One region of the Neobacillus sp. plas4 genome, then DNA from elsewhere that is predicted to be linked to it. Evidence: a T-box and tRNA genes for the amino acid it is inferred to sense, from the RefSeq annotation. Region 1 holds a T-box; the other regions hold tRNA genes.
The links. The T-box of region 1 lies ahead of AC2TFD_RS23265 (valine--tRNA ligase). A T-box ahead of a tRNA ligase gene usually reads a tRNA of that ligase, here a tRNA-Val.
Positions count from the first base shown of each region.

Region 1 (5,028 bases):
AATTTCTTCGTCAATGTTAATCAAACCTTCGAGTGGAAGATAGATTTCCAACCCGGTAATCACTGCTGTCATAGCCTTCTCAGGTGTTTCGAGATTTGTACCCATTTGTAATTCTTCTGGATTACAGAATTTTTCAATATAGCTGCGGTTCTTTTCGATCGCTTTTAATACCGAATCATCCTTTGCCTTAATAAGCATTTTAATCTTTTTGCTCATTGGCGTGTTAACTTCTGCACGGATATTTCGTACAGATCGAATCATTTCCATTAACATCTTCATTTCTTGCGCCGCTTGTTCATCAGAATAAGCTGGAATTACCTCAGGCCACTTGGCAGTTGTAATGGACTCGCCATTATGCGGAAGGTTCTGCCAGATTTCCTCGGTAATGAATGGCATAAACGGATGTAACAATCTCATCGTCTGATCGAGAACATAAGCAAGGATAGAACGTGTTGTTTTCTTTGCAGCTTCATCCTCCCCATATAAAGGAAGCTTTGCCATCTCAATATACCAATCACAGAAGTCATCCCAGATAAAGTTGTAAAGAGCACGACCCGCTTCTCCGAATTCGTAACGCTCTGAAAGCTTCGTAACACTTTCAATCGTTTCGTTTAATTGAGTGAGGATCCATTTATCTGCAACTGATTTTTCACCACTAAAATCAATCTCTTCATAGGTCATGCCATCCATGTTCATCAAGGCAAAACGAGAAGCATTCCAAATCTTATTGGCGAAATTCCATGTAGATTCAACTTTTTCGAAGCTAAAACGTAAATCCTGGCCTGGAGAGCTTCCAGTTGAAAGGAAGTAACGTAGGGAATCTGCACCGTATTTTGCGATAACATCCATTGGGTCCACACCGTTACCAAGGGATTTACTCATTTTCCGACCTTGTTCATCCCGTACTAAGCCGTGGATAAGAACGTCTTTAAATGGCCGGTCACCAGTAAATTCAAGGCTTTGGAAAATCATTCTAGAAACCCAGAAGAAGATGATATCATAGCCGGTTACAAGTACATCTGTTGGGAAGAAGCGCTTGAAGTCTTCTGCCTCTACATTTGGCCAGCCCATTGTGGAAAATGGCCATAGCGCTGAACTAAACCACGTATCCAATACGTCTTTATCCTGTTCCCAATTTTCGCCGTCTGCAGGTGCTTCGTGACCAACGTAAACTTCGCCTGTTTCCTTATGATACCAAGCAGGAATTCGGTGTCCCCACCAAAGCTGTCTTGAAATACACCAGTCGCGGATATTTTCCATCCAGTGCAGGTATGTTTTTTCGAAACGCTCTGGAACAAAATTAACTTTGTTCTCTCTATTTTGAAGAGCGATTGCTTCGTCGGCAAGTGGCTGCATTTTAACGAACCATTGTGTGGATAGGTAAGGCTCAACTACTGCCCCGCTGCGCTCGGAATGTCCAACGGAGTGCAAATGCTCTTCAATTTTGAAAAGAACGCCTTGTTCTTGAAGGTCTTTCACAATTTGCTTTCGGCATTCAAAACGGTCCAACCCTTTGTATTTTCCGGCTCTGTCATTCATTGTGCCGTCTTCGTTCATAACAAGAACACGCTCAAGATTATGGCGGTTACCAATTTCAAAATCGTTCGGGTCATGTGCTGGAGTAATTTTAACGGCACCAGAACCAAATTCCATATCCACATAATCATCGCCAACAATTTTAATTTCACGGCCAACGATCGGCAGGATAACAGTTTTTCCAATTAAGTGCTTGTAGCGCTCATCTTCTGGATGAACCGCAACCGCTGTATCACCAAGCATGGTTTCCGGACGGGTAGTCGCTACTTCGATATGTCCAGAACCGTCAGCTAACGGATATTTCATATGATAAAAGGCACCTTGTACATCCTTGTAGATAACTTCGATATCAGATAGAGCCGTCTTCGTGGATGGATCCCAGTTTATAATGTATTCGCCGCGGTAGATAAGACCTTTTTTATATAGAGCAACGAATACTTCCCGAACCGCTGCAGATAAACCTTCATCTAGCGTGAAACGCTCACGGCTGTAGTCTAATCCTAGGCCTAATTTCGCCCATTGCTGGCGGATATGGGAGGCATACTCTTCCTTCCACTTCCAGGTTTCTTCAACAAACTTTTCTCTTCCTAAATCATAACGGCTTTTGCCTTCACTGCGGAGCTTTTCTTCAACCTTCGCCTGTGTAGCAATACCAGCGTGGTCCATTCCAGGGAGCCAGAGAACATCATACCCCTGCATCCGCTTCATACGTGTAACAATATCTTGTAATGTTGTATCCCAAGCATGCCCTAAATGAAGCTTTCCGGTAACGTTTGGCGGTGGAATTACGATGGTATAAGGCTGTTTGCCCTCATCATTCTGAGCTTCAAAAAACTTTCCTTTTAACCACCATTCATAACGTCCCTGCTCGATTGCCTGTGGGTCATACTTCGTCGGCATGGTAATTTCTTTTGTTTCCATTTCATTTTCCTCCTTTTTCCAATCAAGGCTCTTTTCTTAAACCTTGTATCTTTTTGTAGCAAAAATTAATAGTGTCTGTATTTTCGCAGATTACAGAAAAAATTTATTAAGAAAAGAGCTTGCAAACTAAATTCGAAGGCGTAAAATAACTGTTTCCACGTTAAAATCGGCATTTAGATTTTAACAACATCGTTACAAAAACACCTTCATCAACAACAAAAAACCCCACTCGTCATAAAAGGACGAATGGAGTTTGCTTCGCGGTACCACCTTTTTTCCAACCCTAAAAAAATTGAGTTGGCGCTTAAATGGATAACGGATTTGATCCGTCTTTAACTAATAAGATTCGTACGTGGAATCCGTTCACTAAAGAAGCTCAAGGGCGACCTTCCGAGTGTCTGCTTAGGAAACCTTTCAGCTAATGGCTTCCCTCTCTTGAAGCAGGGGCACATCGTACTCTTCCCTGTCTATGCTTTTGCTTTTTAATTGATATAGTTATACTACCCAAAAAGTTATCTTGGCGTCAATAATGATAGCCAATTTTTTTATATTATATACCATTTTGAAAAAAACGTTAAGGAATTAGGGGAATTCATTAGACAGGAAGAATATACATAAAAGAAATGCCATTTTGGAGAGGAAGGTATGTATGAAGCGGAGGAAATTTATCACCAAGTATGCCTACACTCCTTGGTATCGAACCATTAGGGGAGTATTCGCGCAGCTGGTACTGCCGTTTACAATTTTTCAATTAATCCGAACCCTGTTTATTCCAACCGTTTTTGATGTTTTATTATTATGCGTTTTTATTGCGATTGCCGTATCGATCTACTTTGAAATAGTTTAAGAGCCCAAAAGCAAAAGTTATTGCTGCTGGGCTCCTTCTTTTGCCTTCTTTTGTTGTTCGTCGATCTCTGTCATCCTCATCACTACATACTCTGAATTCTTTAAATTCCAGTATTTGCGCTGCAGCATCCGTACATATTTCAGTTCATTTTTGGGCTTTTCTTTTTTATAATACCGTTCGACTACCTGGATGATGGGAATCGGGTAGGCCAAATAACTATGGAAAAGAAGTTTCTCATCGGCTTTAAAAGGAAAATATTTAAAATAATGGTACACCCAGTCAACTGATTCATCATTCCGTGTTGGCCGCGTGTTAAAGGACCGTGAAAGATATGGCAATAAATCATGAATCGGTGAGCCGAAACGGGCATTTTCAAAGTTAATAAAGTAACCATACCCTTTGTCGTCATAAAGAAAATGCTCGGTTGATAATTTTCCATGGGTAATCACCATTCGTGCTTTTTCTTCTTCCTTTGTTTTTTCATACCATTCCTCAAATTTGGTTTTTGAAAAACGAAGTGCCTGGGTTATTTCGTTATAGTACAAGCAATACACGAGTTCAAACGGTGACATATACGTCTTTTTTTCACATTCATCAATAAAACCATCAAGAAACTCCTGTTTTTTATCAAGTAATTCAATGGTTTTCTCATAATGCTCTGTCCGCTCCTCTTTATTCACTGTGATTTCTTTAGCAGAGAGCGTGTGGAGCCTTGCTAATTCCCGAAATAGCTGTTGATGTTTATGCTCGCGTTCTCCCTTTACTTCATTGGGCATCCAAGGCATTAAGTAATAGAGAGCCTTATCATGCAGGACTGCATATCTTCCGTCAATGGTTGGATAGATCGGTACAATCCGATTATATCCCTTTTGATAAAGCAGATGAACATGTCGGATAAAATCGGTTCCGGTTGTTGGGACAATTTTCTTTAATGCAAACGTACCCTTATCAGAATAGATTTTTTTTATATTGCCATGTTCTTCAACATAATACGGTTTTACTTGATAGTTGTTTAATATGGGTAGTAGTGGATCCACCAGATTTGATTCACTCATCGGCTTTCAACTGCCTTTCATTAGAAAAGCGTAAGTGCCCTGGTCAGCGGCGTATGGCCTGGAGCGCTCCAACTGAGATAAAGGAAACACGAAGAGCCGGAGGCGCGTTCGTGCTTGACTTATCGTAGGGCGGAGAGCGAAGGACACTAGCCGCTAGGGCGCTGGAGCTAGACAGTAAACTAAGTTCCAAAAACTTTTATTATCTTGTTCTTAAAAAGATGTGAGCAGGTTTAACACCCGCTCACCTTGTATCGTTTAGTTATTTTTTCGCTAATGCAACTGGTACATATAGTACTTGACCCTCGTACACATCTTGATTGAGTTCGAGATTGTTATATCTAAGTAGATTTGGGACAGAAACGTCGTAACGATCGGAAAGACTGTCGAGTGTATCGCCCTTTTGAACAATGCAAACTTTTAATCTAGCTTGATCGGAGCTATCTTCCTTGCGGGCAAAGAACTCCGTGAGTGTCATTGTTTTCTTTTTGCCTGGCTTCTTTTTTGCCTGCTTAGGCGGTTCTTCAGGTGAGGAGGAACTCTCTTCCATCACAGGTTCCTTCTGTTGCGCAGGCTCCTTTGCCTCTTTTGCAATTGGTGCTGCAGGAGCTTCTTCCACTTGCTGTTTCACCTCAACCGGCTCGCTTACTTCACTACGGGCAAACTCAAATA
Region 1 is NZ_CM170152.1:4,602,580-4,607,607, forward strand. It holds gene AC2TFD_RS23265 (valine--tRNA ligase) at 1-2,457, opposite strand, end outside; T-box leader at 2,693-2,936, opposite strand; gene AC2TFD_RS23270 (hypothetical protein) at 3,107-3,304, shown strand; gene ysxE (spore coat protein YsxE) at 3,322-4,359, opposite strand; gene spoVID (stage VI sporulation protein D) at 4,619-5,028, opposite strand, start outside.

Region 2 (5,028 bases), 1.2 Mb from region 1:
TCAGTGGTAGGAGAGCGTTCTAAGGGCGTTGAAGCTAGACCGTAAGGACTGGTGGAGCGCTTAGAAGTGAGAATGCCGGTATGAGTAGCGAAAGATGGGTGAGAATCCCATCCACCGTATGCCTAAGGTTTCCTGAGGAAGGCTCGTCCTCTCAGGGTTAGTCGGGACCTAAGCCGAGGCCGAAAGGCGTAGGCGATGGACAACAGGTTGATATTCCTGTACCACCTCTTTATCGTTTGAGTGATGGGGGGACGCAGGAGGATAGGGTAAGCGCACTGTTGGATATGTGCGTGTAAGCAGGTAGGCTGGTGAATAGGAAAATCCGTTCACCGTAAGGCTGAGCTGTGATGCCGAGGGAAATATAGTACCGAAGTTCCTGATTCCACACTGCCAAGAAAAGCCTCTAGCGAGATAAAAGGTGCCCGTACCGCAAACCGACACAGGTAGGCGAGGAGAGAATCCTAAGGTGAGCGAGAGAACTCTCGTTAAGGAACTCGGCAAAATGACCCCGTAACTTCGGGAGAAGGGGTGCTTTTTGAGGTGAATAGCCTCGAAGAGCCGCAGTGAATAGGCCCAGGCGACTGTTTAGCAAAAACACAGGTCTCTGCGAAGCCGCAAGGCGAAGTATAGGGGCTGACGCCTGCCCGGTGCTGGAAGGTTAAGAGGAGGGGTTAGCTCTAAGCGAAGCTCTGAATCGAAGCCCCAGTAAACGGCGGCCGTAACTATAACGGTCCTAAGGTAGCGAAATTCCTTGTCGGGTAAGTTCCGACCCGCACGAAAGGCGTAACGATCTGGGCACTGTCTCAACGAGAGACTCGGTGAAATTATACTACCTGTGAAGATGCAGGTTACCCGCGACAGGACGGAAAGACCCCGTGGAGCTTTACTGTAGCCTGATATTGAATTTTGGTACAGCTTGTACAGGATAGGTAGGAGCCTGAGAAGCCGGAGCGCCAGCTTCGGTGGAGGCGTCGGTGGGATACTACCCTGGCTGTATTGAAATTCTAACCCTCACCCCTGATCGGGGTGGGAGACAGTGTCAGGTGGGCAGTTTGACTGGGGCGGTCGCCTCCTAAAGAGTAACGGAGGCGCCCAAAGGTTCCCTCAGAATGGTTGGAAATCATTCGCAGAGTGTAAAGGCACAAGGGAGCTTGACTGCGAGACCTACAAGTCGAGCAGGGACGAAAGTCGGGCTTAGTGATCCGGTGGTTCCGCATGGAAGGGCCATCGCTCAACGGATAAAAGCTACCCCGGGGATAACAGGCTTATCTCCCCCAAGAGTCCACATCGACGGGGAGGTTTGGCACCTCGATGTCGGCTCATCGCATCCTGGGGCTGTAGTCGGTCCCAAGGGTTGGGCTGTTCGCCCATTAAAGCGGTACGCGAGCTGGGTTCAGAACGTCGTGAGACAGTTCGGTCCCTATCCGTCGTGGGCGCAGGAAATTTGAGAGGAGCTGTCCTTAGTACGAGAGGACCGGGATGGACGCACCGCTGGTGTACCAGTTGTCTTGCCAAAGGCATCGCTGGGTAGCTATGTGCGGACGGGATAAGTGCTGAAAGCATCTAAGCATGAAGCCCCCCTCAAGATGAGATTTCCCATAGCGTCAAGCTAGTAAGAACCCTGAAAGATGATCAGGTTGATAGGTCAGAGGTGGAAGCGCGGTGACGTGTGGAGCTGACTGATACTAATCGTTCGAGGACTTAACCAATTTTTAAAAGATGAACTCGTTTTTACTAACTTCTTCTGACATTATCTAGTTTTGAGGGAATGAACCTCAATTAAATAGTCTGGCAGCAATGGCGAGAAGGTCACACCCGTTCCCATACCGAACACGGAAGTTAAGCTTCTCAGCGCCGATGGTAGTTGGGACTTTGTCCCTGTGAGAGTAGGACGTTGCCAGGCAAAGCCCATTTGGTTTTTTAAATTTTTTCCTGAATTTTCATGATGGCCCCTTGGTCAAGTGGTTAAGACACCTCCCTTTCACGGAGGTAACACGGGTTCGAATCCCGTAGGGGTCACCAAGTTATTTTCGTTAGAAAATAACAAGAGTTTTTTTCACGATAGCAAAAATAACTTTCCTTTCGGAACGGCGAAAAATAACTTTTTCAATAATATGGAGGATTAGCTCAGCTGGGAGAGCATCTGCCTTACAAGCAGAGGGTCGGCGGTTCGATCCCGTCATCCTCCACCAAAGTTTTTTCACGAAAGTGAAAAAAACTTCCCAATAGTGCCGGTTTAGCTCAATTGGTAGAGCAACTGACTTGTAATCAGTAGGTTGGGGGTTCAAGTCCTCTAGCCGGCACCAGATTTTTTTCTCAGTAGAAAAAATAAATTTCCTTGTACGAGCCATTAGCTCAGTTGGTAGAGCATCTGACTTTTAATCAGAGGGTCGAAGGTTCGAGTCCTTCATGGCTCACCAAGTTTTTTTGCGAGAGCAAAATAAACTTCCATTTGCGCCAGCAAAATAACTTTTAATATGCGGGTGTGGCGGAATTGGCAGACGCACCAGACTTAGGATCTGGCGCCGCAAGGCGTGGGGGTTCGACTCCCTTCACCCGCACCATTTAAATTTGTGCAAAAGTAGTTCAGTGGTAGAACACCACCTTGCCAAGGTGGGGGTCGCGGGTTCAAATCCCGTCTTCCGCTCCAATATTATGCGCCCGTAGCTCAATTGGATAGAGCGTCTGACTACGGATCAGAAGGTTATGGGTTCGACTCCTTTCGGGCGCGCCATTAAATAACGGGAAGTAGCTCAGCTTGGTAGAGCACTTGGTTTGGGACCAAGGGGTCGCAGGTTCGAATCCTGTCTTCCCGACCAGTCGAAGATTACATTAACATGGGGCCTTAGCTCAGCTGGGAGAGCGCCTGCTTTGCACGCAGGAGGTCAGCGGTTCGATCCCGCTAGGCTCCATTTATAGTTATTGAAAATGGCGGTGTAGCTCAGCTGGCTAGAGCGTACGGTTCATACCCGTAAGGTCGGGGGTTCGATCCCCTCCGCCGCTATAAATGAATTTAATGCTAATGTTGTTATTAATGTTAGTGTTTATGGACCCTTAGCTCAGCTGGTTAGAGCAGACGGCTCATAACCGTCCGGTCGTAGGTTCGAGTCCTACAGGGTCCATTTATCTGGAGGAATACCCAAGTCTGGCTGAAGGGATCGGTCTTGAAAACCGACAGGCGGGTTAAACCGCGCGGGGGTTCGAATCCCTCTTCCTCCTCCATCATAATAATGTGCGAGTTGCATCAATTGAACTGCTGCTTGAATTGGCTTCCTGAGATTGATATAGTCCATACAAGCTATGGGCATGAGTTAAATGTAATAATTTTTACTGTCGCGGGGTGGAGCAGTCTGGTAGCTCGTCGGGCTCATAACCCGAAGGTCGTAGGTTCAAATCCTGCCCCCGCAATTAAAGTTAGTTATTTTCAAGAAAAACACTTGAAAAAACTTTGGTCCGGTAGTTCAGTTGGTTAGAATGCCTGCCTGTCACGCAGGAGGTCGCGGGTTCGAGTCCCGTCCGGACCGCCATTTTTATTCCGGTAGTTGACCTACCGTTGGTATAGATGTGTGGCTCAGTAGCTCAGTCGGTAGAGCAAAGGACTGAAAATCCTTGTGTCGGCGGTTCGATTCCGTCCTGAGCCACCTTTAAATGTTATGATTAGTAAGGTCTCTTATATGGAGGGGTAGCGAAGTGGCTAAACGCGGCGGACTGTAAATCCGCTCCCTCAGGGTTCGGCGGTTCGAATCCGTCCCCCTCCACCAATTTTTTTTGCATAGCAAAATAACCAAAGTTTTTTGCGAAGCAAATTTACCAGGTTTTTTTTCACAAAGGTGAAAATAACCATAATGGTGATTGTGGTTCCGACATTCGTGGGTTCGATTCCCATCAGTCGCCCCATTTCATTTTTATTATTGGGCTATAGCCAAGCGGTAAGGCATCGCACTTTGACTGCGACATGCGTTGGTTCAAATCCAGCTAGCCCAGCCAGCCATGCATAAAGGCAGCATAGCCAAGTGGTAAGGCAGAGGTCTGCAAAACCTTTATCCCCGGTTCAAATCCGGGTGTTGCCTCCAATTCTAGTAATGCGGGTGTAGTTTAGTGGTAAAACCTCAGCCTTCCAAGCTGATGTTGTGAGTTCGATTCTCATCACCCGCTCCATATGGGCCTATAGCTCAGCTGGTTAGAGCGCACGCCTGATAAGCGTGAGGTCGATGGTTCGAGTCCATTTAGGCCCACTAGAATTTTTTGCGAAGCAAAATTATTAGAATATCCATTGTTCCGCAGTAGCTCAGTGGTAGAGCAATCGGCTGTTAACCGATCGGTCGTAGGTTCGAGTCCTACCTGCGGAGCCATTTTTTATGTCTATGGGGAAGTACTCAAGAGGCTGAAGAGGCGCCCCTGCTAAGGGTGTAGGTCGGGTAACCGGCGCGAGGGTTCAAATCCCTCCTTCTCCGCCATAATATGCGCCTTTAGCTCAGCTGGATAGAGCATACGCCTTCTAAGCGTACGGTCAGAGGTTCGAATCCTCTAAGGTGCGTAAAATAGCAATGAAGAACAACACTTAAAAAGGTTGTTCTTTTTTGTTTGTCCCTAAGGACAAAAAGACCGATAAATAGTGTAAGAAAATTATGTTTTATTGCTTTTGTAAAAATTAATAATAATTTTAATCGTACCTGAATCAGCTTTATCTATACCGATAATAGTACGAATAGGAGGAAATCATGCCCGTGCAGTTCTAACTTAGGTATCTGTGTTAAGATAAAATCTAGTTGAGATTTTTCAAATGGATTAATAGGTAAGTTTTTTAATAGAAGGAAGTGTGTTTATTATGTCTTGCGCATTAGTAATAGACGACAATACTTTGAATAATTTACGTGCTGACTGTGAAAATTGCTTTGGTTTGTGCTGCGTGGCACTGCCTTATGCAAAATCAGCCGATTTCGCCTTTGATAAAGACGGCGGGACTCCTTGCCGTAATTTACAATCCAATTATCTATGTGGCATACATAATGACCTTCGAAATAGAGG
Region 2 is NZ_CM170152.1:3,424,963-3,429,990, reverse strand. It holds rRNA gene AC2TFD_RS17120 (23S ribosomal RNA) at 1-1,709, shown strand, start outside; rRNA gene rrf (5S ribosomal RNA) at 1,788-1,903, shown strand; tRNA gene AC2TFD_RS17110 (tRNA-Glu) at 1,948-2,022, shown strand; tRNA gene AC2TFD_RS17105 (tRNA-Val) at 2,117-2,192, shown strand; tRNA gene AC2TFD_RS17100 (tRNA-Thr) at 2,231-2,306, shown strand; tRNA gene AC2TFD_RS17095 (tRNA-Lys) at 2,345-2,420, shown strand; tRNA gene AC2TFD_RS17090 (tRNA-Leu) at 2,480-2,564, shown strand; tRNA gene AC2TFD_RS17085 (tRNA-Gly) at 2,576-2,650, shown strand; tRNA gene AC2TFD_RS17080 (tRNA-Arg) at 2,658-2,734, shown strand; tRNA gene AC2TFD_RS17075 (tRNA-Pro) at 2,743-2,819, shown strand; tRNA gene AC2TFD_RS17070 (tRNA-Ala) at 2,840-2,912, shown strand; tRNA gene AC2TFD_RS17065 (tRNA-Met) at 2,931-3,004, shown strand; tRNA gene AC2TFD_RS17060 (tRNA-Ile) at 3,049-3,122, shown strand; tRNA gene AC2TFD_RS17055 (tRNA-Ser) at 3,130-3,222, shown strand; tRNA gene AC2TFD_RS17050 (tRNA-Met) at 3,335-3,408, shown strand; tRNA gene AC2TFD_RS17045 (tRNA-Asp) at 3,451-3,527, shown strand; tRNA gene AC2TFD_RS17040 (tRNA-Phe) at 3,569-3,641, shown strand; tRNA gene AC2TFD_RS17035 (tRNA-Tyr) at 3,677-3,761, shown strand; tRNA gene AC2TFD_RS17030 (tRNA-Gln) at 3,913-3,987, shown strand; tRNA gene AC2TFD_RS17025 (tRNA-Cys) at 4,000-4,073, shown strand; tRNA gene AC2TFD_RS17020 (tRNA-Gly) at 4,085-4,158, shown strand; tRNA gene AC2TFD_RS17015 (tRNA-Ile) at 4,162-4,235, shown strand; tRNA gene AC2TFD_RS17010 (tRNA-Asn) at 4,278-4,352, shown strand; tRNA gene AC2TFD_RS17005 (tRNA-Ser) at 4,367-4,457, shown strand; tRNA gene AC2TFD_RS17000 (tRNA-Arg) at 4,464-4,537, shown strand; gene AC2TFD_RS16995 (pentapeptide repeat-containing protein) at 4,829-5,028, shown strand, end outside.
Region 2: it encodes a tRNA-Val, which carries the amino acid that the T-box ahead of AC2TFD_RS23265 (valine--tRNA ligase) is inferred to sense. The anticodon was not compared.

Region 3 (5,028 bases), 2.8 Mb from region 1:
CGCGTTCCTCACTGATAGAAATTCTGCTTAATGAATTTTGAGTTACTGGACTCCAACCAGGAATAGCGAGTTCCTCTTCAAAGCCTGCATTCACAACGGCTAGTCCATTTTCTTCAAATCCTGTATTGATTGCTACATCATCTATGTAGGCCTCTGTGATCGCCACTTTTCCTGAATTAAAGCGAAGTTGAACCTGTGTAGCGCCAGCTGGAACGACAAAGGGTACACGAATTTCTGTCCATTGATCTTTTCCTAAAGCTGCAGTTCCAAAATTAATAAAAGTTGCACTTCCCACTTTTTCATTCTGTTCATTAAAATAATGGACCTCGTAACCTAAACTGTGAGACTGATAAACTACGTTCACAAATGCCGCAGCCGTATAGGATCCACCTGGAGTTACAGGTAGCATCTCACTTTTCATTTGCAATTGTTCTTCATTACTTGGATTATTAAAATATAAGCTTTTCGAACCGGAGTGGGCTCTATCTTCACTAATGGAAACCCTACTTAATGTATTACTCGTAACAAGGCTCCAACCAGGAATCTCAACTTCTTCAAAGCCCCCATTGTGAACATCTGTAGCAGCAGCTTCGACAGCAATTGCCTGCGAATAAAAACCCGTGTATGGAGCAATTAAGGAGAAAAGTAGCATAAAACTGAATGTAAGCATTTTTGCTTTTTTGTAACTTCGATTTTGCAAACAACAAACCTCCCCTTTTTTAATATTCCGACTTCTTAAATCAATATTTCCCATTTTCATCCCCTTCCTTTTACATATATTGATTCTACTTAAAAATTCTATTTAGACATATAGTTTTTACTGACGAGAATTGGACTTTAAATAGGCTTTTAACCATGAAGTCTTCATGATGACTGGAAAAGATAGAATTACTAAAATACAGTCACGGAGATCCTATATATAAATTAACAAAGTAAAAAAAAAACGTTTCTTACTTAGTGTAAGAAACGTTTTTTTTCGCCTGATAAGCGATTGATGATACCGGTGGTCGGGGTCGAACCGACACTCCTTGCGGAACACGATTTTGAGTCGTGCGCGTCTGCCAATTCCGCCACACCGGCAAAATAAAGTTTTAAATACGTAATGCCGAGAACCGGAATCGAACCGGTACGGTAGTCACCTACCGCAGGATTTTAAGTCCTGTGCGTCTGCCAGTTCCGCCACCCCGGCAAAATATAAATGATATTAAATAAAATAAAGGCGCCAACCGGATTCGAACCGGTGGTAAAGGTTTTGCAGACCTCTGCCTTACCACTTGGCTATGGCGCCGTATTATGGAGCGGAAGACGGGATTCGAACCCGCGACCCCCACCTTGGCAAGGTGGTGTTCTACCACTGAACTACTTCCGCAAATTGGCTGGGCTAGCTGGATTTGAACCAACGCATGTCGCAGTCAAAGTGCGATGCCTTACCGCTTGGCTATAGCCCAATGAAAAATGATTTAATGGGGCGACTGATGGGAATCGAACCCACGAATGCCTGAACCACAATCAGGTGCGTTAACCACTTCGCCACAATCGCCACAATAAAATTTTTTGGCAGGGGTAGTAGGAATTGAACCCACACCAAAGGTTTTGGAGACCTTCGTTCTACCTTTAAACTATACCCCTATATATAGAATGTTATTTTCACTATCGTGAAAAAACATTGGTGGAGGGGGACGGATTCGAACCGCCGAACCCGGAGGGAGCGGATTTACAGTCCGCCGCGTTTAGCCACTTCGCTACCCCTCCACATAATATGAATCTTTCACCTAATGGTGCCGGCTAGAGGACTTGAACCCCCAACCTACTGATTACAAGTCAGTTGCTCTACCAATTGAGCTAAACCGGCAAGCATATAATCAATAGAATTAAAATGGTGGCTCAGGACGGAATCGAACCGCCGACACAAGGATTTTCAGTCCTTTGCTCTACCGACTGAGCTACTGAGCCACACTATTAGGCCTCTTTATTAAAAACCAGTAGGTTTAAAATATAGATGGCGGTCTGGACGGGACTCGAACCCGCGACCTCCTGCGTGACAGGCAGGCATTCTAACCAACTGAACTACCAGACCGTATTGCGGGGACAGGATTTGAACCTGCGACCTTCGGGTTATGAGCCCGACGAGCTACCGGACTGCTCCACCCCGCGACAATAAAAATACTATGGAAAGTTATTTTCGCTATCGCGAAAAAACTTTGGTGGAGGATGACGGGATCGAACCGCCGACCCTCTGCTTGTAAGGCAGATGCTCTCCCAGCTGAGCTAATCCTCCATATTACAGGAAAGTTATTTTTCACTATCGTGAAAAAAACTCTGGTGACCCCTACGGGATTCGAACCCGTGTTACCTCCGTGAAAGGGAGGTGTCTTAACCACTTGACCAAGGGGCCATACAATATAGATAGTGTTTTTATGGCGGAGAGCAAGGGATTTGAACCCTTGAGACAGGGTTACCCGCCTACACGATTTCCAATCGTGCTCCTTCGGCCACTCGGACAGCTCTCCATAAAAGAATGGCTCCGCAGGTAGGACTCGAACCTACGACCGATCGGTTAACAGCCGATAGCTCTACCACTGAGCTACTGCGGAATAATAAAATTGTTACAGCCTGGCAACGTCCTACTCTCACAGGGACGCTTGTCCCAACTACCATCGGCGCTGAGAAGCTTAACTTCCGTGTTCGGTATGGGAACGGGTGTGACCTTCTCGCCATTATTACCAGACTGTTTTCTCAAAGACATACTTTATTATACTGTCTTTCAGAGATTTTTCAAGAGGTTTTTGAAAAAATTCATTCCCTCAAAACTAGATAATTTCAGAAGAAGTTAGTAAAAACGAGTTCATCTTTTAAAAATTGGTTAAGTCCTCGAACGATTAGTATCAGTCAGCTCCACACGTCACCGCGCTTCCACCTCTGACCTATCAACCTGATCATCTTTCAGGGTTCTTACTAGCTTGACGCTATGGGAAATCTCATCTTGAGGGGGGCTTCATGCTTAGATGCTTTCAGCACTTATCCCGTCCGCACATAGCTACCCAGCGATGCCTTTGGCAAGACAACTGGTACACCAGCGGTGCGTCCATCCCGGTCCTCTCGTACTAAGGACAGCTCCTCTCAAATTTCCTGCGCCCACGACGGATAGGGACCGAACTGTCTCACGACGTTCTGAACCCAGCTCGCGTACCGCTTTAATGGGCGAACAGCCCAACCCTTGGGACCGACTACAGCCCCAGGATGCGATGAGCCGACATCGAGGTGCCAAACCTCCCCGTCGATGTGGACTCTTGGGGGAGATAAGCCTGTTATCCCCGGGGTAGCTTTTATCCGTTGAGCGATGGCCCTTCCATGCGGAACCACCGGATCACTAAGCCCGACTTTCGTCCCTGCTCGACTTGTAGGTCTCGCAGTCAAGCTCCCTTGTGCCTTTACACTCTGCGAATGATTTCCAACCATTCTGAGGGAACCTTTGGGCGCCTCCGTTACTCTTTAGGAGGCGACCGCCCCAGTCAAACTGCCCACCTGACACTGTCTCCCACCCCGATCAGGGGTGAGGGTTAGAATTTCAATACAGCCAGGGTAGTATCCCACCGACGCCTCCACCGAAGCTGGCGCTCCGGCTTCTCAGGCTCCTACCTATCCTGTACAAGCTGTACCAAAATTCAATATCAGGCTACAGTAAAGCTCCACGGGGTCTTTCCGTCCTGTCGCGGGTAACCTGCATCTTCACAGGTAGTATAATTTCACCGAGTCTCTCGTTGAGACAGTGCCCAGATCGTTACGCCTTTCGTGCGGGTCGGAACTTACCCGACAAGGAATTTCGCTACCTTAGGACCGTTATAGTTACGGCCGCCGTTTACTGGGGCTTCGATTCAGAGCTTCGCTTAGAGCTAACCCCTCCTCTTAACCTTCCAGCACCGGGCAGGCGTCAGCCCCTATACTTCGCCTTGCGGCTTCGCAGAGACCTGTGTTTTTGCTAAACAGTCGCCTGGGCCTATTCACTGCGGCTCTTCGAGGCTATTCACCTCAAAAAGCACCCCTTCTCCCGAAGTTACGGGGTCATTTTGCCGAGTTCCTTAACGAGAGTTCTCTCGCTCACCTTAGGATTCTCTCCTCGCCTACCTGTGTCGGTTTGCGGTACGGGCACCTTTTATCTCGCTAGAGGCTTTTCTTGGCAGTGTGGAATCAGGAACTTCGGTACTATATTTCCCTCGGCATCACAGCTCAGCCTTACGGTGAACGGATTTTCCTATTCACCAGCCTACCTGCTTACACGCACATATCCAACAGTGCGCTTACCCTATCCTCCTGCGTCCCCCCATCACTCAAACGATAAAGAGGTGGTACAGGAATATCAACCTGTTGTCCATCGCCTACGCCTTTCGGCCTCGGCTTAGGTCCCGACTAACCCTGAGAGGACGAGCCTTCCTCAGGAAACCTTAGGCATACGGTGGATGGGATTCTCACCCATCTTTCGCTACTCATACCGGCATTCTCACTTCTAAGCGCTCCACCAGTCCTTACGGTCTAGCTTCAACGCCCTTAGAACGCTCTCCTACCACTGACATCGTAGATGTCAATCCACAGCTTCGGTGTTACGTTTAGCCCCGGTACATTTTCGGCGCAGAGTCACTCGACCAGTGAGCTATTACGCACTCTTTAAATGGTGGCTGCTTCTAAGCCAACATCCTGGTTGTCTAAGCAACTCCACATCCTTTTCCACTTAACGTAAACTTTGGGACCTTAGCTGGTGGTCTGGGCTGTTTCCCTTTTGACTACGGATCTTATCACTCGCAGTCTGACTCCCACGGATAAGTCTTTGGCATTCGGAGTTTGTCTGAATTCGGTAACCCGATGAGGGCCCCTAGTCCAAACAGTGCTCTACCTCCAAGACTCTTACAACGTGAGGCTAGCCCTAAAGCTATTTCGGAGAGAACCAGCTATCTCCAAGTTCGATTGGAATTTCTCCGCTACCCACACCTCATCCCCGCACTTTTCAACGTGCGTGGGTTCGGGCCTCCATCC
Region 3 is NZ_CM170152.1:1,323,647-1,328,674, reverse strand. It holds gene AC2TFD_RS06710 (carbohydrate binding domain-containing protein) at 1-700, opposite strand, end outside; tRNA gene AC2TFD_RS06705 (tRNA-Leu) at 999-1,080, opposite strand; tRNA gene AC2TFD_RS06700 (tRNA-Leu) at 1,104-1,189, opposite strand; tRNA gene AC2TFD_RS06695 (tRNA-Cys) at 1,218-1,288, opposite strand; tRNA gene AC2TFD_RS06690 (tRNA-Gly) at 1,295-1,369, opposite strand; tRNA gene AC2TFD_RS06685 (tRNA-Gln) at 1,374-1,448, opposite strand; tRNA gene AC2TFD_RS06680 (tRNA-His) at 1,465-1,540, opposite strand; tRNA gene AC2TFD_RS06675 (tRNA-Trp) at 1,556-1,629, opposite strand; tRNA gene AC2TFD_RS06670 (tRNA-Tyr) at 1,668-1,752, opposite strand; tRNA gene AC2TFD_RS06665 (tRNA-Thr) at 1,777-1,852, opposite strand; tRNA gene AC2TFD_RS06660 (tRNA-Phe) at 1,878-1,953, opposite strand; tRNA gene AC2TFD_RS06655 (tRNA-Asp) at 2,001-2,077, opposite strand; tRNA gene AC2TFD_RS06650 (tRNA-Met) at 2,081-2,154, opposite strand; tRNA gene AC2TFD_RS06645 (tRNA-Val) at 2,203-2,278, opposite strand; tRNA gene AC2TFD_RS06640 (tRNA-Glu) at 2,321-2,395, opposite strand; tRNA gene AC2TFD_RS06635 (tRNA-Ser) at 2,419-2,510, opposite strand; tRNA gene AC2TFD_RS06630 (tRNA-Asn) at 2,520-2,594, opposite strand; rRNA gene rrf (5S ribosomal RNA) at 2,612-2,728, opposite strand; rRNA gene AC2TFD_RS06620 (23S ribosomal RNA) at 2,860-5,028, opposite strand, start outside.
Region 3: it encodes a tRNA-Val, which carries the amino acid that the T-box ahead of AC2TFD_RS23265 (valine--tRNA ligase) is inferred to sense. The anticodon was not compared.

Region 4 (5,028 bases), 220 kb from region 1:
TTTACCACTAAACTACACCCGCATATCATAAATTATTATATGGGGCGACTGATGGGAATCGAACCCACGAATGCCTGAACCACAATCAGGTGCGTTAACCACTTCGCCACAATCGCCATTATTTTATTATCCACCAATTATAAATGGTGGCTCAGGACGGAATCGAACCGCCGACACAAGGATTTTCAGTCCTTTGCTCTACCGACTGAGCTACTGAGCCACTTAAATAATGCCATTTTTAAAAAAATGGCGGTCTGGACGGGACTCGAACCCGCGACCTCCTGCGTGACAGGCAGGCATTCTAACCAACTGAACTACCAGACCGTATTGCGGGGACAGGATTTGAACCTGCGACCTTCGGGTTATGAGCCCGACGAGCTACCAGACTGCTCCACCCCGCGACAATAGAAATTATTACACTTACTCATGCCCATAGTTTGTATGGACTGTATCAATCTCAGAAAGCTTATTCAAGCAGCAGTTCGATTGATACAACTCGCAGTTAATTCTGTGAAGTAACGCTCGTTGCTCCACCCCGCGACAATAAAAAGAATTTCATTTTGCTGAAGAATAATATGGCGGAGGAAGAGGGATTCGAACCCCCGCGCGGTTTAACCCGCCTGTCGGTTTTCAAGACCGATCCCTTCAGCCGGACTTGGGTATTCCTCCATATTATAAAGATTACTGGTGGACCTTGTAGGACTCGAACCTACGACCGGACGGTTATGAGCCGTCTGCTCTAACCAGCTGAGCTAAAGGTCCAGATAAAGTATTAAAAACTAATTTATTTGGTTATTTTGCTGCGCAAAAAAACTTTTGTGTTTTTACTTCATAAAAATACTTGGTAGCGGCGGAGGGGATCGAACCCCCGACCTTACGGGTATGAACCGTACGCTCTAGCCAGCTGAGCTACACCGCCAAATAGATAATTAAATTGTAAAACAACCTTGGTGGAGCCTAGCGGGATCGAACCGCTGACCTCCTGCGTGCAAAGCAGGCGCTCTCCCAGCTGAGCTAAGGCCCCATATCTTTTAATTGAAGATGGTCGGGAAGACAGGATTCGAACCTGCGACCCCTTGGTCCCAAACCAAGTGCTCTACCAAGCTGAGCTACTTCCCGATAAAATATGGCGCGCCCGAAAGGAGTCGAACCCATAACCTTCTGATCCGTAGTCAGACACTCTATCCAATTGAGCTACGGGCGCATATTATAAATCTATTTACACTTTTAAAAATGGTGCCGAGGACCGGAATCGAACCGGTACGGTAGTCACCTACCGCAGGATTTTAAGTCCTGTGCGTCTGCCAGTTCCGCCACCCCGGCAATATTGGAGCGGAAGACGGGATTCGAACCCGCGACCCCCACCTTGGCAAGGTGGTGTTCTACCACTGAACTACTTCCGCAATATTTGATAATGTTATTTCATTTAAAATATTAGTTATTTTACTCAAAATAACTTTGGTGCGGGTGAAGGGAGTCGAACCCCCACGCCTTGCGGCGCCAGATCCTAAGTCTGGTGCGTCTGCCAATTCCGCCACACCCGCATATTGAAAATTAATTACTGCAGCCAAAGGTTACTTTATTTGCTTTCGCAAAAGGAAAGTTTTTTTCACTAGCGTGAAAAACTATGGTGAGCCATGAAGGACTCGAACCTTCGACCCTCTGATTAAAAGTCAGATGCTCTACCAACTGAGCTAATGGCTCATTATTACTTAATATAAGTAATAATGAAAATGGTGCCGGCTAGAGGACTTGAACCCCCAACCTACTGATTACAAGTCAGTTGCTCTACCAATTGAGCTAAACCGGCAAAGAATAGTTATTTTTACTATCGTGAAAAATATGGTGGAGGATGACGGGATCGAACCGCCGACCCTCTGCTTGTAAGGCAGATGCTCTCCCAGCTGAGCTAATCCTCCATATAATACAGCCTGGCAACGTCCTACTCTCACAGGGACGCTTGTCCCAACTACCATCGGCGCTGAGAAGCTTAACTTCCGTGTTCGGTATGGGAACGGGTGTGACCTTCTCGCCATTATTACCAGACTGTTTTCTCAAAGACATACTTTATTATACTGTCTTTCAGAGATTTTTCAAGAGGTTTTTGAAAAAATTCATTCCCTCAAAACTAGATAATTTCAGAAGAAGTTAGTAAAAACGAGTTCATCTTTTAAAAATTGGTTAAGTCCTCGAACGATTAGTATCAGTCAGCTCCACACGTCACCGCGCTTCCACCTCTGACCTATCAACCTGATCATCTTTCAGGGTTCTTACTAGCTTGACGCTATGGGAAATCTCATCTTGAGGGGGGCTTCATGCTTAGATGCTTTCAGCACTTATCCCGTCCGCACATAGCTACCCAGCGATGCCTTTGGCAAGACAACTGGTACACCAGCGGTGCGTCCATCCCGGTCCTCTCGTACTAAGGACAGCTCCTCTCAAATTTCCTGCGCCCACGACGGATAGGGACCGAACTGTCTCACGACGTTCTGAACCCAGCTCGCGTACCGCTTTAATGGGCGAACAGCCCAACCCTTGGGACCGACTACAGCCCCAGGATGCGATGAGCCGACATCGAGGTGCCAAACCTCCCCGTCGATGTGGACTCTTGGGGGAGATAAGCCTGTTATCCCCGGGGTAGCTTTTATCCGTTGAGCGATGGCCCTTCCATGCGGAACCACCGGATCACTAAGCCCGACTTTCGTCCCTGCTCGACTTGTAGGTCTCGCAGTCAAGCTCCCTTGTGCCTTTACACTCTGCGAATGATTTCCAACCATTCTGAGGGAACCTTTGGGCGCCTCCGTTACTCTTTAGGAGGCGACCGCCCCAGTCAAACTGCCCACCTGACACTGTCTCCCACCCCGATCAGGGGTGAGGGTTAGAATTTCAATACAGCCAGGGTAGTATCCCACCGACGCCTCCACCGAAGCTGGCGCTCCGGCTTCTCAGGCTCCTACCTATCCTGTACAAGCTGTACCAAAATTCAATATCAGGCTACAGTAAAGCTCCACGGGGTCTTTCCGTCCTGTCGCGGGTAACCTGCATCTTCACAGGTAGTATAATTTCACCGAGTCTCTCGTTGAGACAGTGCCCAGATCGTTACGCCTTTCGTGCGGGTCGGAACTTACCCGACAAGGAATTTCGCTACCTTAGGACCGTTATAGTTACGGCCGCCGTTTACTGGGGCTTCGATTCAGAGCTTCGCTTAGAGCTAACCCCTCCTCTTAACCTTCCAGCACCGGGCAGGCGTCAGCCCCTATACTTCGCCTTGCGGCTTCGCAGAGACCTGTGTTTTTGCTAAACAGTCGCCTGGGCCTATTCACTGCGGCTCTTCGAGGCTATTCACCTCAAAAAGCACCCCTTCTCCCGAAGTTACGGGGTCATTTTGCCGAGTTCCTTAACGAGAGTTCTCTCGCTCACCTTAGGATTCTCTCCTCGCCTACCTGTGTCGGTTTGCGGTACGGGCACCTTTTATCTCGCTAGAGGCTTTTCTTGGCAGTGTGGAATCAGGAACTTCGGTACTATATTTCCCTCGGCATCACAGCTCAGCCTTACGGTGAACGGATTTTCCTATTCACCAGCCTACCTGCTTACACGCACATATCCAACAGTGCGCTTACCCTATCCTCCTGCGTCCCCCCATCACTCAAACGATAAAGAGGTGGTACAGGAATATCAACCTGTTGTCCATCGCCTACGCCTTTCGGCCTCGGCTTAGGTCCCGACTAACCCTGAGAGGACGAGCCTTCCTCAGGAAACCTTAGGCATACGGTGGATGGGATTCTCACCCATCTTTCGCTACTCATACCGGCATTCTCACTTCTAAGCGCTCCACCAGTCCTTACGGTCTAGCTTCAACGCCCTTAGAACGCTCTCCTACCACTGACATCGTAGATGTCAATCCACAGCTTCGGTGTTACGTTTAGCCCCGGTACATTTTCGGCGCAGAGTCACTCGACCAGTGAGCTATTACGCACTCTTTAAATGGTGGCTGCTTCTAAGCCAACATCCTGGTTGTCTAAGCAACTCCACATCCTTTTCCACTTAACGTAAACTTTGGGACCTTAGCTGGTGGTCTGGGCTGTTTCCCTTTTGACTACGGATCTTATCACTCGCAGTCTGACTCCCACGGATAAGTCTTTGGCATTCGGAGTTTGTCTGAATTCGGTAACCCGATGAGGGCCCCTAGTCCAAACAGTGCTCTACCTCCAAGACTCTTACAACGTGAGGCTAGCCCTAAAGCTATTTCGGAGAGAACCAGCTATCTCCAAGTTCGATTGGAATTTCTCCGCTACCCACACCTCATCCCCGCACTTTTCAACGTGCGTGGGTTCGGGCCTCCATCCAGTGTTACCTGGACTTCACCCTGGACATGGGTAGATCACCTGGTTTCGGGTCTACGACCACATACTTATTCGCCCTATTCAGACTCGCTTTCGCTGCGGCTCCGTCTCTTCAACTTAACCTTGCATGGGATCGTAACTCGCCGGTTCATTCTACAAAAGGCACGCCATCACCCGGGTTTTTTCGAAAGAAAAAACATAGGGCTCTGACTACTTGTAGGCACACGGTTTCAGGATCTATTTCACTCCCCTTCCGGGGTGCTTTTCACCTTTCCCTCACGGTACTGGTTCACTATCGGTCACTAGGGAGTATTTAGCCTTGGGAGATGGTCCTCCCAGCTTCCGACCGGATTTCTCGTGTCCGGCCGTACTCAGGATCCACTCAGGAGGGAACGAAGTTTCAACTACAGGGTTTTTACCTTCTATGACGGGCCTTTCCAGACCGCTTCATCTACCCCGTTCCTTTGTAACTCCATGTTGAGTGTCCTACAACCCCAAGAGGCAAGCCTCTTGGTTTGGGCTATGTCCCGTTTCGCTCGCCGCTACTCAGGGAATCGCGTTTGCTTTCTCTTCCTCCGGGTACTTAGATGTTTCAGTTCCCCGGGTCTGCCTTCAATACCCTATGTATTCAGGTAAAGATACTGCTCCATTACGAGCAGTGGGTTCCCCCATTCGGAAATCTCCG
Region 4 is NZ_CM170152.1:4,820,760-4,825,787, forward strand. It holds tRNA gene AC2TFD_RS24315 (tRNA-Gly) at 1-22, opposite strand, end outside; tRNA gene AC2TFD_RS24320 (tRNA-His) at 41-116, opposite strand; tRNA gene AC2TFD_RS24325 (tRNA-Phe) at 145-220, opposite strand; tRNA gene AC2TFD_RS24330 (tRNA-Asp) at 248-324, opposite strand; tRNA gene AC2TFD_RS24335 (tRNA-Met) at 328-401, opposite strand; tRNA gene AC2TFD_RS24340 (tRNA-Ser) at 577-669, opposite strand; tRNA gene AC2TFD_RS24345 (tRNA-Ile) at 686-762, opposite strand; tRNA gene AC2TFD_RS24350 (tRNA-Met) at 843-919, opposite strand; tRNA gene AC2TFD_RS24355 (tRNA-Ala) at 949-1,024, opposite strand; tRNA gene AC2TFD_RS24360 (tRNA-Pro) at 1,043-1,119, opposite strand; tRNA gene AC2TFD_RS24365 (tRNA-Arg) at 1,128-1,204, opposite strand; tRNA gene AC2TFD_RS24370 (tRNA-Leu) at 1,235-1,323, opposite strand; tRNA gene AC2TFD_RS24375 (tRNA-Gly) at 1,329-1,403, opposite strand; tRNA gene AC2TFD_RS24380 (tRNA-Leu) at 1,460-1,544, opposite strand; tRNA gene AC2TFD_RS24385 (tRNA-Lys) at 1,629-1,704, opposite strand; tRNA gene AC2TFD_RS24390 (tRNA-Thr) at 1,735-1,810, opposite strand; tRNA gene AC2TFD_RS24395 (tRNA-Val) at 1,844-1,919, opposite strand; rRNA gene rrf (5S ribosomal RNA) at 1,930-2,046, opposite strand; rRNA gene AC2TFD_RS24405 (23S ribosomal RNA) at 2,178-5,028, opposite strand, start outside.
Region 4: it encodes a tRNA-Val, which carries the amino acid that the T-box ahead of AC2TFD_RS23265 (valine--tRNA ligase) is inferred to sense. The anticodon was not compared.